2 linked regions of the Formosa sp. Hel1_33_131 genome follow. The protein of the gene in region 1 binds, or shares a complex with, the protein of each later gene. Links are inferred from orthologs where the notes say so. Each region holds a gene or a part of one and is shown on either strand. Other genes may lie near its edges. The genes, in order: carB and carA.

The links.
Region 2: the proteins of carB (region 1) and carA are in contact, whole or in part, in a solved structure (PDB 1KEE), measured with the Escherichia coli proteins. The link is inferred for Formosa sp. Hel1_33_131 from one-to-one orthologs.

The regions. Positions count from the first base shown.
Region 1 is NZ_CP017260.1:2,466,131-2,475,048, forward strand. What follows is about bases 1-3,438. They hold carB (carbamoyl-phosphate synthase large subunit), read left to right. Parts: upstream 1-385; coding sequence 386-3,238; downstream 3,239-3,438. Other genes in these bases: rpmH (50S ribosomal protein L34), read left to right, coding at 115-273; FORMB_RS11390 (YceI family protein), read right to left, coding at 3,414-3,438. Outside these bases: more of FORMB_RS11390, read right to left, coding at 3,439-3,950; FORMB_RS11395 (c-type cytochrome), read right to left, coding at 3,967-4,332; FORMB_RS11400 (OB-fold protein), read left to right, coding at 4,434-4,811; FORMB_RS11405 (ankyrin repeat domain-containing protein), read left to right, coding at 4,815-5,321; FORMB_RS11410 (T9SS type A sorting domain-containing protein), read left to right, coding at 5,339-6,085; FORMB_RS11415 (DUF5777 family beta-barrel protein), read left to right, coding at 6,152-7,003; FORMB_RS11420 (hypothetical protein), read right to left, coding at 7,021-8,208; FORMB_RS11425 (DUF6580 family putative transport protein), read right to left, coding at 8,273-8,770. UniProt on the Escherichia coli protein: Large subunit of the glutamine-dependent carbamoyl phosphate synthetase (CPSase).
Region 2 is NZ_CP017260.1:768,773-777,206, reverse strand. What follows is about bases 1-2,954. They hold carA (glutamine-hydrolyzing carbamoyl-phosphate synthase small subunit), read left to right. Parts: upstream 1-905; coding sequence 906-2,003; downstream 2,004-2,954. Other genes in these bases: eno (phosphopyruvate hydratase), read left to right, coding at 2,159-2,954; FORMB_RS03390 (hypothetical protein), read left to right, coding at 134-811; rplQ (50S ribosomal protein L17), read left to right, coding at 1-47. Outside these bases: more of eno, read left to right, coding at 2,955-3,451; FORMB_RS03375 (citrate synthase), read left to right, coding at 3,672-4,958; FORMB_RS03370 (dimethylarginine dimethylaminohydrolase family protein), read left to right, coding at 4,982-5,896; citrulline utilization hydrolase CtlX, read left to right, coding at 5,898-6,842; argS (arginine--tRNA ligase), read left to right, coding at 6,885-8,434. UniProt on the Escherichia coli protein: Small subunit of the glutamine-dependent carbamoyl phosphate synthetase (CPSase).

The sequences.
Region 1 (8,918 bases):
ATTAGGTTTGTCAAAGTAAAAACTCTTTGTATATTTGCACCGCGCTTTAAGTAAGGACTTGAGCGCATTTTTTAAAGATAACAACACTACAAAAAGTTTTAAAAATATACTAAAATGAAAAGAACGTTTCAACCATCGAAAAGGAAAAGAAAAAATAAACATGGTTTTAGAGAAAGAATGGCTTCTGCCAATGGGAGAAAAGTTCTTGCTAGAAGACGTGCAAAGGGAAGAAAAAAAATCAGTGTATCTTCTGAACTTCGTCATAAAAAATAATGATTAACAATTGTTAACATATTAAAGGTATTGCTAGTCGCAATGCCTTTTTTTATATCCAAACGTTACTTAATTTTGTATCTTATTATACTACAATCAATTACATTAAAAAATGCCTAAAAATAAAGATCTTAAATCCATTTTAATTATAGGTTCGGGACCCATCGTCATCGGACAGGCTTGTGAATTTGACTATTCCGGAACACAAGCATTGCGCTCGCTTAGAGAAGATGGGATTGAAACCATTCTGATCAATTCAAATCCAGCAACCATCATGACGGATCCAGCGATGGCCGATCATGTGTATCTACTACCATTAACCACCAAGTCAATTATCAAAATTTTAAAAGACCATCCTCAAATTGATGCGGTATTACCGACCATGGGAGGACAGACGGCTTTAAACCTTTGTATTGAAGCGGACGAAAAAGGAATTTGGGCCGATTTCGATGTGGATATTATAGGGGTCGATATTGATGCTATTAATATTACAGAAGACAGAGAGAAGTTCCGTGAGTTGATGCTTAAGATTGGGATTCCAATGGCGCCACAAGCGACAGCAACTTCTTTCTTAAAAGGAAAAGAAATTGCACAAGAATTTGGTTTTCCACTCGTCATTAGAGCTTCTTTCACTTTAGGAGGTGATGGTGCTGCCATTGTACATAAAGAAGAAGATTTTGATGAATTACTAACCCGTGGATTGGAAGTTTCTCCCATTCATGAAGTGATGATTGACAAGGCTTTATTAGGTTGGAAAGAATATGAATTAGAATTGCTAAGAGATTCTAATGACAATGTCGTCATTATTTGTTCGATTGAAAATATGGATCCTATGGGGATTCATACAGGGGACTCTATCACAGTGGCTCCCGCGATGACATTAAGTGATCGTACCTATCAGCGTATGCGTGATATGGCCATCCACATGATGCGCAGTATTGGCGATTTTGCAGGCGGATGTAACGTTCAGTTTGCAGTGTCTCCAGATGAGAAAGAAGATATTATTGCCATCGAAATCAATCCACGAGTATCGCGTTCTTCGGCATTAGCCAGTAAAGCAACGGGCTATCCCATTGCAAAAATTGCAGCTAAATTAGCTTTAGGGTATCATTTAGATGAATTAAAAAATCAAATTACAAAATCAACTTCGGCATTATTTGAACCGACCTTGGATTATGTGATTGTTAAAATTCCACGATGGAACTTTGATAAATTTGAAGGCTCCGATCGTACCTTAGGATTGCAAATGAAATCTGTTGGAGAAGTCATGGGGATTGGACGCTCGTTCCAAGAAGCACTTCACAAAGCAACTCAATCGCTCGAAATCAAACGAAATGGTTTAGGTGCCGACGGCAAAGAAAATAAAGATTACAATCAAATTATTGAAAAACTAACATACGCTTCATGGGACCGTGTGTTCATTATTTATGATGCCATTCAGATGGGAATTCCACTGAGTCGTATTCATGAGATCACTAAAATTGACATGTGGTTTTTGAAACAGTATGAGGAATTACATTTGCTTAAAAATGAAATTTCTACGTTTAAAATTGATACCATAGAAAAACCGTTATTGCTTGAAGCGAAACAAAAAGGGTATGGCGATCGTCAGATAGCCCACATGTTGGGTTGTTTGGAAAGTCAAGTGTATAACAAACGAGAAGAATTAGGCGTCAATCGGGTTTATAAATTAGTGGACACTTGTGCTGCTGAGTTTGAAGCCAAAACCCCTTATTACTATTCAACCTTTGAAAGTGATATGGAAACGGCTGATGGCAAACGTTATTCGGATAATGAAAGTGTTGTTTCCGATAAGAAAAAAGTAATTGTATTAGGTTCGGGTCCTAACCGAATTGGTCAAGGAATTGAATTTGATTACTGTTGTGTACACGGAGTGTTAGCGGCTGCAGAGTGTGGCTATGAAACCATTATGATCAACTGTAACCCAGAAACGGTTTCGACTGATTTTGATACGGCTGATAAATTATATTTTGAACCTGTATTTTGGGAACATATTTACGACATCATCAAACATGAAAAACCGGAAGGGGTGATTGTTCAGTTGGGAGGTCAAACGGCTTTGAAACTTGCTGAAAAATTAACAAAATACGGCGTAAAAATATTAGGAACCAGTTTTGAATCTTTGGATTTAGCGGAAGACAGAGGCTTGTTTTCCAATCTTTTGAAAGACAATAACATTCCGTATCCAGAATTTGACATTGCCACCACGGCCGATGAGGCAGCTGCGATTGCTGATATATTGGATTTTCCAATCTTAGTGCGTCCGTCTTATGTACTTGGAGGACAGGGAATGAAAATTGTAATTAACAAGGAAGAGTTAGAAAAACACGTTGTTGAATTACAAAGCAGAATGCCAGGCAATCAGTTGTTATTAGATCATTATTTGGATGGCGCAATTGAAGCTGAAGCCGATGCGATTTGCGATGGTGAAAATGTGTATATCATTGGAATCATGGAGCATATTGAACCTTGTGGAATTCACTCAGGCGATAGTAATGCAACCTTGCCACCGTTTAATTTAGGCAATTTAGTAATGCAACAAATAAAGGACCATACCAAAAAAATCGCCTTAGCGCTGAATACGGTCGGTCTGATTAATATACAGTTTGCGGTGAAAGATGATATGGTTTATATCATTGAAGCGAATCCAAGAGCGTCTCGTACGGTTCCATTTATAGCGAAAGCCTATGGCGAACCCTATGTAAATTATGCGACTAAAGTGATGTTAGGTGAGAAGAAAGTCACAGATTTTGATTTCAAACCACATTTGGAAGGCTATGCCATCAAACAACCTGTATTCTCGTTTAACAAGTTTCCAAATGTCAACAAACAACTGGGTCCTGAAATGAAAAGTACAGGAGAAAGTATCCTCTTTATAGACAGCCTTAAGGACGATGAATTTTATAATCTATATTCTAGAAGAAAAATGTACTTGAGTAAATAAATTTTTCATTCTGATTTCTATGACATGTATTGAAAAGAAGAGGTTGTTTAAAATTAGAATTTCTGTCATTCTGAATTTATTTCAGAATCTCAATTAACTGAAATTCATTTTGTTTTAGAATCTGAAATAAATTCAGATTGACAAATCTGAGCTTTTTTTATGGCTACCTTAATGATTATTTTTTTACCAGCTCAAAGTCAAAAACAACAGTAACGCTGTCCGCAATTTTTGAACTGACAATACTTGGAATTTCAATATCAAAATCATTTGGAGTTATTTCAAACGATCCTTTAAAGTTGAACGAATTTTTAGAAGGTATGATTTCCACAGAAACATTTTCAAGTGGTTTTGTAACCCCATGAAAACTCAACGTCCCGTTGATACTATAGGTGGTTTGAAGGTTTTCTATAGAAAAATCAGTGAGCTCTCCTTTAAAAATAGCTTTGGGGAATTCATCTGATTCCGCATAATTTTCATTAAAATGCTCTTCCATAAGCGCATTTTTAAAACGGAATCCTTTGACGAGGGCGAGGGCTGCAAATTGCCCATTGGCTGTATTTAAAATTGCGGTCACATTAGTATTGGTGGCCTTTATTTCTTCAAAGGCTTCAACACTAGCTTCAAAATTGAGCAGCCCTGATTTGGTGAGGTATTTCTCTTGAGAAAACCCAATAACAGAAGCAAAGGCGAATAGTAGGTATATATGTTTCATCTTCTTATTTTTTAAGTTATTCAGCAAATCCTTCTGTTTGCCACTGTATAATTAAATCAATAGATGCTTGTGGCATTCGCGATCCGCCGAGGGGCATAAAGCCGCCTTCACCAGATTGCTTGTTGATACGATCTATAAGATTTGTGTTTTCAATAGAACTTTGAACTTCGCCAAGTGTTGTTAAAGGCACTCCAGCACCATTGATTGGTGGATTGGAATGACAAGCAATACAGTTGGAGTCAAATACAGTCTTAATGTGTTCTGTGTACGTAATCACTATTTCTGGATCTACTTGCTCTATCAGATCACTTTCACTCGCATTTGTACAAGAGAGCATCAAAAAGGCAAACGTAATTGTAACAATAAATGATGTAATTTTCATAGGGATGGATAAATTTGTAAATTCAAATTTAATTCTTTTTTTGTTTAGTCAATATATAATTCAATATTAATCTTTATTTTTGTTTAACTATATTGGTGTTTATGAGAAACAAAATAATATTTAGTATAATTATAGTATTTGGTATAATAATTGCATACAATTATATGTATCCAGACCACCGATCCATTAGTGAAGAAACGGTTAGTTATACGTTAGATGCAGAATCTCTTTTTAATGAATTTACAGAGGATTCTCAACAAGCAGAATTAAAATATTTAGATCAAACGATTATAGTTTCAGGGGTTATAACCTCTATAAACGCAAATAGCGTTACAATTAGTAATAAAATTTATGGTCAATTTGAGACTCTAAATAGTGATTTAAAAGTAAACGATTCGATTGCAGTTAAAGGCCGTTGCATCGGATATGATGATTTATTAGAAGAGATTAAACTCGATCAATGTAGTATTATAAAATAATATATGAAGTACCTGTTACTTATTTTAGCTTTCAATTTTTCATTGGCACAAACTGATGTGTTTGACTGTGCACGTACAGGAACAGCTGAAGAAATGGACGTCTTTTACACTACAAATCCAAAAATAGTAGATTCACTAAACAACAGAGGAAGTTCGCCACTCACCTTAGCGGCTTATTATAACAACCTTGAAGTTGCCAACTACTTAATAAATAAAGTTGACAACATCAACGGAAATAGTAAAGATGGTACGCCTTTAATGGCTGCTGTGGTCAAAGGACATGTAGAAATTGCCAAAGCCTTGATAGATGCCGGAGCAGATCCCAACCTTACCGATGCCAACGGTGCTACTGCTTTGCACTATGCGGTGATGTTTAACAATCAAGAGCTCGCCACCCTATTAATGGACGCAGACGCCAGCGCTTTTATGAAAAACAATGTCGGCCAATCCCCTTTAGATTTTGCAAAAATGCACAACGATAAAACCTTAAACACAATTTTAAATAAATAATCCTTAATACAAATACTATGAAAAAAATTACTTTTATTTTAACATTATTAATCTCCTCTTACGGATTCGCGCAAAACGTTTCCACAGGTCAAGTCGCACTTACCACTGGATGTACTGTGCAGTTTGATGTTACCTCTAGTGAAGTTACCATGACAATGGTTCTACCTGAGAATGATTGGTTAGCGGTTGCATTGGATGCAACAGGCATGGGAAGCACAAATAAAGATGTTATCGTATATGATAGCTCTGGTCTTCAAGATCGATATTTGAATGGACAAGTTACACCTCCAACTGATGGCACTGGCAATCAAGATTGGACACAATCAAGCAATACAGTAACTAGTGGGGTACGTACGGTTGTAGCGACTAGAGATTTAAATACAGGCGATGCTAAAGATTATGTGTTTACGACCACAAACAATATAGCCCTCGCATTACTCTGGGCTAAAGGTGCTGGCACTTTTGGTTACCATGCTGCAAATAAAGGCTCTGCTGCTTCCACATTGGGTACTGAAACAATTGCTGTAATGCCAGAATTTGATGTGTATCCAAATCCAGCAGATTTAGAACTGAATGTAGAGTTTCCAGCGAGCATACAAAAAGCAACCGTTGCGGTGTACAGTGTTTTAGGAAGCTTGGTTTTTCAAGCTGAAATGGACCAGTGGAATTCAAAAATCAATACGTCTGAGTGGAGTGCAGGAGTTTTTATTATGAACATTAGCACCCCTGATTTTTCTCAAACAAAGCGTATTATTAAAAAATAACAACGATATATTATAATTTTAAAAACCATTAGATGTATTTCTAATGGTTTTTTTTAACTTTAACCAATGAAAAAATCTCTTACTTCCCTGTTTTTACTTTTTAGTGTGATTCTTTTTTCTCAAGAAGATTTATTGAGTGAAATTGATACAGATGACCAAGCTCCTGTATATGCTTCGGCAGTATTCAAAGGGTTGAAGGTGATTAATTTTGAGTCCACAAAGTTAGTAGCCAAAAAAGGGTTTAACTTTATTGTATCGCACCGATTTGGAACGGTCAAAAATGGTTTTGAAAATCTTTTTGGATTGGACGAAGCCGTGACGCATTTGAACTTTGTGTATGGAATTTCAGACAACTTTAATGTCAGTGCTTCTAGAAGCTCTAATCAAAAGATCTATGAAGTTGGTACTAAGTTTGGATTGCTTAAACAGCAAGAAGGTAAAATGCCATTTACAATCGTAGGATACGCCTCCATTTTAGTAAACACGGCACTGGATACGGACAACTTGCCTAAGTTGATTTTTGAGCACCGTTTGAGTTATGTGGGACAATTATTGATTTCTCGTAAAATAACAAAAGAACTCTCTCTTTTAGTGGCTCCTACATTTTTTCATGACAACTACGTGATTGATGATTTACAAGAAAACTCTCAGTATGCAGTGGCATTTGGAAGCCGTTATAAGTTAGGAAAACGTTGGTCGGTGAATATGGAATATGGCATGCATTTGAACCGAAGCGCTACTTCATTATACAACAACCCGTTTTCTATTGGAGTCGATTTAGAAACTGGAGGGCACATTTTCCAACTACATTTCACCAATTCTCAATCCATGAATACCAACGGCGTTTTTGGAACCAGTACGGGTGATTGGGGCGAAGGCGATGTGTATTTTGGATTTAATCTAGCACGCTCGTTTTAAATAGTGTCCCATAACAGTTAGTTTTCAAAGTCTATTTTAGTCACAATTTTTGGGATTTCACGAAGTTGCATTTCATTTTCGAGCTTATCAACTTGGTCTTTTAAATCTTTGGTTAAGATCTGTTTATTTCGCTTTTCCATAGGAGGATTTAGCTTTTCAGCATTTTCAAACTTAATAACATTTTCTAAAATATCTCTTGGGAGTTGTGTGCCAGCCTTGCTTAAAGTGTCTAAAAATTCACGTGCAAAAAACTCATCAATTTGAATACGCCTTTTGGTAGTGTGTGCAAATTTACCAATGATTCTACAAACATTATCGCGATCTTCAGGGCTTAGCTTGTCAGCAAACTCATACTCTTCAATTTTCTTTAAACTTAAAATAATAGGTTCTAGAGCATCTTTGGTAATAATAAACACGTTATAATCGCCAATATTGTAATGAAACTGATCAATGACATCTAAGGTGTTAGAAGGGATTACTAAAAACAAATCATTTTTCACATTATCATGCTTAGCATATTTTTTCAAACTTTCAGTTTGTAGCTTGATATATTTTGGGAAGTTTGTCAAATCGTCATTTGCGGGACTTTTAGCATCAAACACAACCAACTGATCCATGATTTCAATAGAATTATCAGGTTTGTTTCTGGGATGCGGAAAGTCTTCTTGACTGATGTAAGTAATAATGTTATTTCTACATATTTGTTGAATATGGTTTTGAACATCTTTTTCGTGTTCAGACCATTTGTGTTTCATCTTCTCTAAAAAAACTTCCTTTTCTTTAACACGTTCATCGTTTAAACGGGCTTTCTCTTTTTCTAAAGAGTGCTGAAGGGTCACAGTAGCAGCAATGTTTTTATTCGATTCAAGTTGTCTGCCTTCTTCTGCTTTTTGTAATGAAATCGTTTCCCCTTTCAAATTATTTCGCTCAATTTCGAGTCGTTTTATACCTTCTTCTAATTTTGCTTTTTCAATTTTAAGTTGTTCAAAGGCTTCTGTTTTTGCAGAAGCAATTTCTAACTGTTTATTTAAATTGGAAAGATTTGTTTCTTTTTCAATGCCTTCTTTTTCTAACTGTGAGATTCTAGAATCTTTCTGTTCTAATTGTTGTTCCAATTGCAGCTCAATACTGGTATTGGGTCGTTTTAAATATAAAGCCAGTAAAACAAAGCCAATCACAATACAAGCCAGAATGATAAATTCCATAATAGATAAGTTAAACCTTTTAAAAAGGTGTTTGGTTAAAAGAAAATCAAAAGAGATGAATCTCTTAGGCTAAATTAAGATATTTTTTCTGAACAAAATTAAACCCAAGAATCATCACACCAGAATAAAAGAAATCTCCTAAAAGTGAATTTCTAAAAAATGGAATTGCAAGGGTGTAGCATTCGATGAAACCTGTTAAGTTTTTTGGATAAGACAGAAGCCATACGCCAAAATTAGTAATGACGAAAAAACTAACACTGCCTAAGAGAATTGTAAAGACACTCGGTTTTTTGGTTTGGGTTCCAATAAAACTGACCCCTAAAAAGGCAGCATATACAAAGATTGAAATGGAATGAAACCCTAGAAACAAATCCGATAATATCATGATAAAAATTGGCACTAAATACGCCATAGATTTATTGGTAAAATAAAGACCACCAAAAAGAGCAATTGCGGTAATAGGAGTGAAATTTGGGAGGTGGGGCATCAGTCTAAATAAAATAGCAACAAGCATAAATGCTATTATAACGATTTGTTTTTTAGACAAGTAGGTATTTGACATAGGAATTATTTTCTACAAAAATAATAATAATTCGATTAATTCCATCTATATGTATTAGAATTTTTTACATTTGACCCGAATTTTGGTTTGGATATTTGCTTTATGAATATTCAATTAAAAGGGAATCTGGTTAAAATCCAGAGCTGTT
Region 2 (8,434 bases), 1.7 Mb from region 1 along the record:
CAGTAGCTGCTGTTGAAACGACTACAACTTCAGAAGAGGAAGAGTAAACGTTAAGTTTGTGTTAAATTCATAAGGGTGAGCTTTTTAGTTCACCCTTTTTTCGTTACAATTGTATAACCCAAATTTTAACATTATGAATTTTTCTAAACTCCTTCTACTTTGTTTATTCACTACACTGTCTTATGCGCAGTATGATGTCACTACAGTTGGTAATGACCCTACGTCCCTTTATACCACTGGAATGTGGGTAATTGACAAAGGGACTTCTAATACAATTGAAGGCTCTTATTATTTATCGACTAACTGGTATTCCAAAGGCTATTTAACTGATAATGATGGAAAAGTTATTCCTGTGTCAGGATTGAATTATGACACCAAAGCCGACGCCTTTGTCGTTAAAGTTGAAATAGATTCAATTTTCATGTTCAACGATCTTGGAATAAAAGAAGTCCATTTAAATAATAAAAAATTCAAAAAATTCAAAAACATCAAAGATATCAAGCATTCATATTTTGAAGTTCTTGCGTATTCAAACGATATTAAAATTTTGAAACATCATGGAAAACAACTTATAAAGGGAATTAAGAATCCTATGACTCAGATAACTGCTCCTGATAAACTCGTTGATGTCAAGAGATTTTTTTTCATAAACGGCGATAAGATAACTGAAACAAAACTAACTAAAAATCAGTTTTGTAAATTTTTCGATTCCAAATCCAAACTTATTAGAGCTTATATTTCTGAAAATAACATCTCTTTAAAAGATGAAAAATATCTTCAAAAGATTTTAAATTACCATAATACACTATAATGTTAATAAGCATTTAAAATTTTAAGGATAAACTTTTTTAGTTTATCCTTTTTTTTGTGCAATTTTGCAAAACCTTACAAGACTTCAAAAAATAATGAAATACACAACACGAAAAAAAGCCGTCTTACTTCTTGCAGATGGAACCATTTTTTATGGAAAAGCGATAGGCAAAGAAGGAACTGCTTTTGGAGAAGTTTGCTTTAATACCGGAATGACAGGCTATCAAGAGATTTTTACCGATCCATCTTATTTTGGACAACTGATGGTGACAACCAACCCTCACATCGGAAATTACGGAGTTAATGAAACAGAAATGGAATCTGATTCCATTAAAATTGCGGGACTCATTTGTAAAAACTTTAGCTATAACTATTCTCGTGTCGATGCGAGTGGTTCGCTAGTAGACTTTTTAGACTCAAATAATTTATTCGCAATTTCAGATGTAGATACTAGAGCACTCGTCAGCTATATTCGCGAAAATGGTGCTATGAATGCTGTCATTTCTACCGTAGTGGATAACATAGAGGGTCTTAAAAAACAGCTAGCTGAAATTCCACAAATGGAAGGACTAGAGTTAGCCTCTAAAGTATCAACCAAACAACCTTACTTTTTTGGAGATGAAAACGCAACCTACAAAATCGCTACCCTCGATATTGGAGTTAAGAAAAATATTCTACGGAATTTTGCAAAACGCGATGTCTATATAAAAGTATTTCCATACAACTCAACCTTTGAAGAATTGAGTTCGTGGAACCCAGATGGCTATTTCTTATCAAATGGACCTGGAGATCCAGAACCTTTGGTGGAAGCACAAGCTTTAGCAAAAACCATCATCGATAAAAACTTACCCTTATTCGGAATTTGTTTAGGACACCAAGTGATTGCCTTGGCAAATGGCGTTTCTACCTATAAAATGCACAACGGACACAGAGGGATCAACCACCCTGTTAAAAACCTTGTGACAGGCAAAGGAGAAATTACCTCTCAAAACCATGGTTTTGCAGTCAATAGAGAAGAAGCTGAAGCGCACAGCGATTTAGAAGTGACGCATCTGCATTTAAATGACGACACCGTTGCAGGAATTGCAATGAAGTCTAAAAACTGTTTCTCTGTACAATACCATCCAGAAGCCAGTCCAGGACCTCACGATTCTTCTTATTTGTTTGACCAGTTCATTCAAAATCTAAAATAAAAAACGTTTCAAAAGGCATCTAATATTAAATTAGATGCCTTTTTTCAGCTACTACAACGTTTTAGCTAATAAATCGTATAAATCTACTCGAGAATAATTCTAAAAAAATTCATTTTCGTAAATTTGCAAACTATAAATAACTTAAATACAAGACTATGAGTATCATAATTAACATTCATGCACGTCAAATTTTAGACTCAAGGGGAAATCCTACAGTAGAAGTTGACGTTACCACAGAAAACGGATTTATTGGAAGAGCAGCAGTTCCCTCTGGTGCATCTACTGGAGAACATGAAGCGGTTGAATTACGCGATGGCGGATCTGCTTACATGGGTAAAGGCGTTTTGAAAGCGGTTGAAAATGTGAATGCGATTATTGCTCAAGAATTGTTGGGTGTTTCTGTATTTGAACAAAACCTAATCGATCAAATTATGATTGACTTGGACGGAACTCCAAACAAATCAAAGTTAGGTGCCAACGCAATTCTAGGGGTGTCTCTAGCAGCTTCAAAAGCGGCTGCGGCTGAACTCGGAATGCCATTATACCGTTACGTAGGTGGCGTGAGTGCAAACACATTGCCAGTCCCAATGATGAACATCATCAACGGAGGATCGCACAGTGACGCACCGATTGCATTTCAAGAATTTATGGTGATGCCAGTAAAAGCTAAAAACTTCACCCACGCTATGCAAATGGGAACAGAAATTTTCCATAACCTTAAAAAAGTATTACACGACAGAGGTCTAAGTACCGCTGTTGGTGATGAAGGTGGTTTTGCTCCAAACTTAGAAGGTGGAACAGAAGATGCTTTAGAAACGATTGCAATAGCAGTTAAGAATGCAGGATATACTTTAGGAGATGATGTTATGATCGCTTTGGATTGTGCTGCCGCAGAATTTTATGTAGATGGTCATTACGACTATACAAAATTTGAAGGTGAAAAAGGAAAAATACGTACAAGCCAACAACAAGCAGATTACTTAGCGGAATTAGCGGCAAACTACCCAATCATCTCTATTGAAGATGGAATGGATGAAAATGACTGGGAAGGATGGAAATACCTTACCGACAAAATAGGCGACAAAGTTCAACTTGTTGGAGATGATTTATTTGTAACCAATGTAGAACGTCTTTCTAGAGGAATTGAAAATAACATAGCCAATTCAATCTTGATTAAAGTGAATCAAATTGGAACACTAACCGAAACCATTGCAGCCGTGAATATGGCACACAATGCAGGCTTCACGTCTGTAATGTCGCACCGTTCAGGAGAAACTGAAGACAATACCATTGCCGATCTTGCAGTGGCTTTAAATACAGGTCAAATCAAAACAGGGTCTGCGTCACGAAGTGACCGTATGGCAAAATACAACCAACTCCTTCGTATTGAGGAAGAATTAGGTGAAACTGCTTATTTCCCACAAGAAAAAGCATTTAAAATAAAGTAAACAACTTACTTGTAGATAAATAAATAGGCTGCCCGAAAAGGCAGTCTTTTTTTGTGATATTTTTTAAAGTCCCAAACACAACAATAATTGCAGTAAAACACATTATTTTTAAAAACAGAACACCACTCAGATTTTTTCCCTCTTAGGCTTCTTCGATAAAACATTTTTTTTTTGTAAATTCGCTACTCATTATTCAAGCACAAATAATACATCTCAAAAAATGTCAAATAAAGCAATTTTAGAAATCAACGGTGAAAAACATGAGCTCCCCACATTTACGGGCTCTGAAAATGAAGTCGCTATTGATATCAGCTCCTTGAGAGCAGTCACCAAAGGAGTTACAACCATCGATCCAGGTTTTAAAAACACGGGTTCTTGTGTGAGTGAAATCACATTTTTGGATGGTGAAAAAGGAATCCTTAGATACAGAGGCTATTCCATTGAAGAATTAGCTGAAAAAGCTGATTTTTTAGAAGTTGCCTATTTATTGATTTTTGGCGAATTACCGACCAAAGAAGCCTTAGATAAATTTCATGCAGACATTAAATCGGAATCCATTGTAGATGACGATATCAGAAAAATAATAGATGCATTTCCAAAATCTGCACACCCAATGGGAGTCTTGTCGTCATTAACAAGTGCACTGACAGCTTTTAATCCTTCATCCGTCAATGTAGATTCTGAAAAGGACATGTACAATTCTGTGGTACGTATCTTAGGGAAGTTTCCTGTTTTAGTGGCTTGGGCCATGCGTAAAAAACAAGGGCTGCCATTAGATTACGGAGACAACTCTTTAGGCTATGTAGAAAACGTCCTGAAAATGATGTTCAAGCAACCGAATGAAGAATACGTCCAAAACGAAGTCTTGGTCAATGCCTTAAATAAACTACTCATCCTTCATGCCGATCATGAGCAAAACTGTTCGACCTCTACCGTTCGAATCGTTGGATCTTCGCATGCAGGTTTATTTGCCTCTATCTCAGCAGGAATTTCGGCGCTTTGGGGCCCTCTTCACGGAGGTGCTAATCAAGCCGTCTTAGAAATGTTGGAAGCCATTAAAGAAGATGGTGGAGATACTAAAAAATACATGGCAAAGGCCAAAGACAAAAGTGATCCTTTTAGATTGATGGGCTTTGGACATAGAGTCTATAAAAATTTCGATCCACGAGCTAAAATCATCAAAGTCACTGCCGACGAAGTCTTAAACGATTTAGGAGTCGAAGACCCTATTTTGGACATCGCCAAAGGACTGGAGCAAGAAGCATTAACTGATGCGTACTTTATTGATAGAAAATTATATCCAAACGTCGATTTTTACTCTGGAATCATCTATCGTGCGATGGGTATTCCCGTAGAAATGTTTACCGTGATGTTTGCCTTAGGACGCCTCCCAGGTTGGATTGGGCAATGGCGCGAAATGCGTTTGCGTAAAGAACCAATTGGTCGTCCACGTCAAATTTATACAGGTAGTACACTACGCCCGTTTAAGTCTGTAGCCAAAAAATAGACCTTACTAAAGGATCATAAACAATGCTGAAACTTCATGTAAATAACGAGTATGCACGTTTGAAAGCGGTTCTTTTTGGAACGGCACAAAACAATGGCTCTACACCCTCTGCTGAAAGTTGTTACGATCCCAACAGCTTATCACACGTCTTAGCAGGAACCTATCCAACTGAAGTAGATATGCAAAATGAAATGTCGGCCGTACTAGCCGTATTTCAAAAATATGATGTTGAAGTTTTTCGCCCAAACACCATCGAAAATTGCAATCAAATATTTGCGCGTGATATTGCCTTTGTCATCGATACGAAATTTATTAAATCCAATATACTTCCCGATCGTGCCGAAGAGTACAAAGCATTAGAAACGCTTTTAGAAAAAATCAATCCAGAGGATATCATAGAACTTCCAGAAGACTGCCATGTTGAAGGTGGTGATGTTATTATATCAAATGATTATATTTTTATTGGAGTCTATTCTGGACTCGATTATCCAGACCATATTACAGCCCGAACCAACCTTCAGGCAGCGGAAGCAATTCAAAAATTATTCCCACTAAAAACGGTTAAAACGTTTGAGCTTCGCAAATCAAATTCAAACCCGCTTGAAAACGCACTCCATTTAGATTGTTGTTTTCAGCCTTTAGGACACGGAAAAGCACTGATTCATGATCAAGGGTTTTTAAATAAAACAGACTACGAGTGGCTCCTTAATTTTTTCGGAAAAGACAATGTTTTTGTAGCAACTCAAGAGGAAATGTCTCAAATGAATTGCAACGTATTTTCTATATCCGAGGATGTTGTGATATCCGAACAAAATTTCACACGCTTAAATACTTGGCTTGTTGCTCAAGGATTTACAGTTGAAGAAGTGCCTTATGCCGAAATATCAAAACAAGGAGGTTTACTCCGTTGTTCAACCCTTCCTTTAAACAGAAACTAAAATGTCACAAATTACCAATACAGTTCTAATGATTCGCCCTGTCCAATTTCGTATGAACGAACAAACAGCCGTGAACAATTTCTATCAAAAATCCTTAGGAAACACCCTTCCTGAAACAGTCAACACAAAGGCTGCGAAAGAGTTTGATAGCATGGTTAAAAAACTTAAAAAAGCAGGTATCAATGTGATTGTTGTTGACGACACTAAAGACTTTGACACGCCCGATTCAATTTTTCCAAACAACTGGATTTCATTTCACGAAAATGGCACCATCGGATTGTATCCTATGTTTGCCGAAAACCGACGTCTGGAACGTAAGGACTCGATTTTAGAAGCTGTAGAAACTGAAGGTTTCAAGATTGAAACGGTTGTGGATTACACAGAAGCAGAAGCGGATGGTTTTTATTTAGAAGGCACCGGCAGTATTCTGTTGGATCGTGTGAATAGCAAAGCCTATTGTGCAATCTCAGCAAGAGCGGATGAAGAATTGTTTATCGAGTTTTGTGAAGATTTTGAATACACTCCCGTAGTATTTTCAGCCTATCAAACGGTCAATGACAAACGCGAACTCATCTACCATACCAACGTGATGATGTGTTTAGGAAACACCTTTGCAGTGGTTTGTTTGGCAAGTATTGATGATAAAAAAGAACGTAAGAACCTTCTTAAACACCTTCATGAAGATGGAAAGAAAGTCATTGAAATATCTGAGGACCAAGTCAATAATTTTGCAGGGAACATGCTGCAGCTCAAGGATGCCGATGACGCTAGCTATTTGGTAATGAGTCAGTCAGCTTTTGATTCGTTACGACCCGCTCAAGTTCAGTTGTTAGAAGCCCATGCAACCATTATATCAAGTTCTTTAGAGACGATAGAAGCTTGTGGTGGTGGCAGCGCACGTTGCATGATGGCTGAAGTGTTTTTGCCTAAAACAGCGTCAAATTAGGATTAAAAAAAATGTATCTTTGTGACTGAAATCAGATAGACAATGACACTTCAGGAATCCTTATCACAACATATAAAGCAAGCGTTTGTAACGCTCTACAATACCTCATTAGAAACGGTTGAATTTCAGGCAACTCGTAAAGATTTTGAGGGCGATATGACCGTCGTTACCTTTTCTATGCTTCGGACCATAAAAATGAACCCTGCCGAATTGGGAGAAAATTTAGGGACGTATCTGTGTGAACATGTCGATGAAGTGGTACGTTATAATGTGGTCAAAGGATTTTTAAATCTAGTACTTTCGGATGCCTATTTTATGTCGTTCTTTCAAACCGTACATGCGAATCCTACCTTTGGTTTTGTAACCCCTTCAACAGATCAGGCAATGATGGTTGAATATTCATCTCCAAACACCAATAAGCCCCTCCATTTAGGACACGTTAGAAACAATCTTTTAGGGTATAGTGTAGCCGAAATTTTGAAAGCGTCAGGCAAAAAGGTATATAAAACTCAAATCATCAACGACCGTGGTATTCATATTTGTAAAAGTATGGTGGCATGGCAGCGGTATGGCAATAATGAAACTCCAGAATCTACAGGATTGAAAGGGGACAAACTAGTCGGAAATTACTATGTAAAATTTGATCAAGTTTATAAAGAAGAAATTAAAGATTTAGAAGTAAAAGGACTTTCTGTTGACGACGCAAAAGCACAAGCCCCTATCTTATTAGAAGCAAAAGAAATGCTTTTAAAGTGGGAAGCCGGCGATACCGCTGTCGTATCACTTTGGGAACAAATGAATGCATGGGTCTATGCTGGATTTGAAGTCACTTATAAATCACTAGGTGTCAATTTTGATAGCTATTATTACGAGAGTCAAACCTATTTATTAGGAAAATCATTTATAAAGGGAGGACTTCAAAATGGTGTCTTTATTAAAAAAGAAGACGGTTCTGTTTGGTGTGATTTAACACCCGACGGATTGGACGAAAAAATAGTTTTAAGAGCCGATGGAACTGCGGTCTATATGACCCAAGATATCGGAACAGCAATCCAACGATTGAAAGATTTCCCGGATGTTGGAGGAATGGTTTACACTGTAGGGAATGAACAAGATTATCATTTTAAAGTCTTGTTTTTAATCTTAAAAAAATTAGGATTTGACTGGGCTAAAAACCTCACACATCTAAGCTATGGCATGGTTGATTTGCCAAGCGGTAAGATGAAAAGTCGTGAAGGTACTGTAGTGGATGCAGACGATCTAATCGTTGAAATGGCTTCTACCGCCAAAGATATTTCGCAAGAATTAGGAAAACTAGAAGGCTATTCAGACAGTGAAAAAGCCGAAACCTATGGAACGATTGGCTTGGGTGCGCTGAAGTATTTTATTTTGAAAGTTGATCCAAAAAAACGCATTTTATTCGACCCCCAAGCCTCGGTAGATTTTCAAGGGAATACAGGGCCGTTTATACAATATACCTATGCGCGAATTCAAGCCATTCTAAGAAAATCACCTGTAGAAACAGAGGGCGCGACTTCTTTAGAGTATGCGTTGCATGATAAAGAAAAATCACTTCTCAAGCAATTACAACT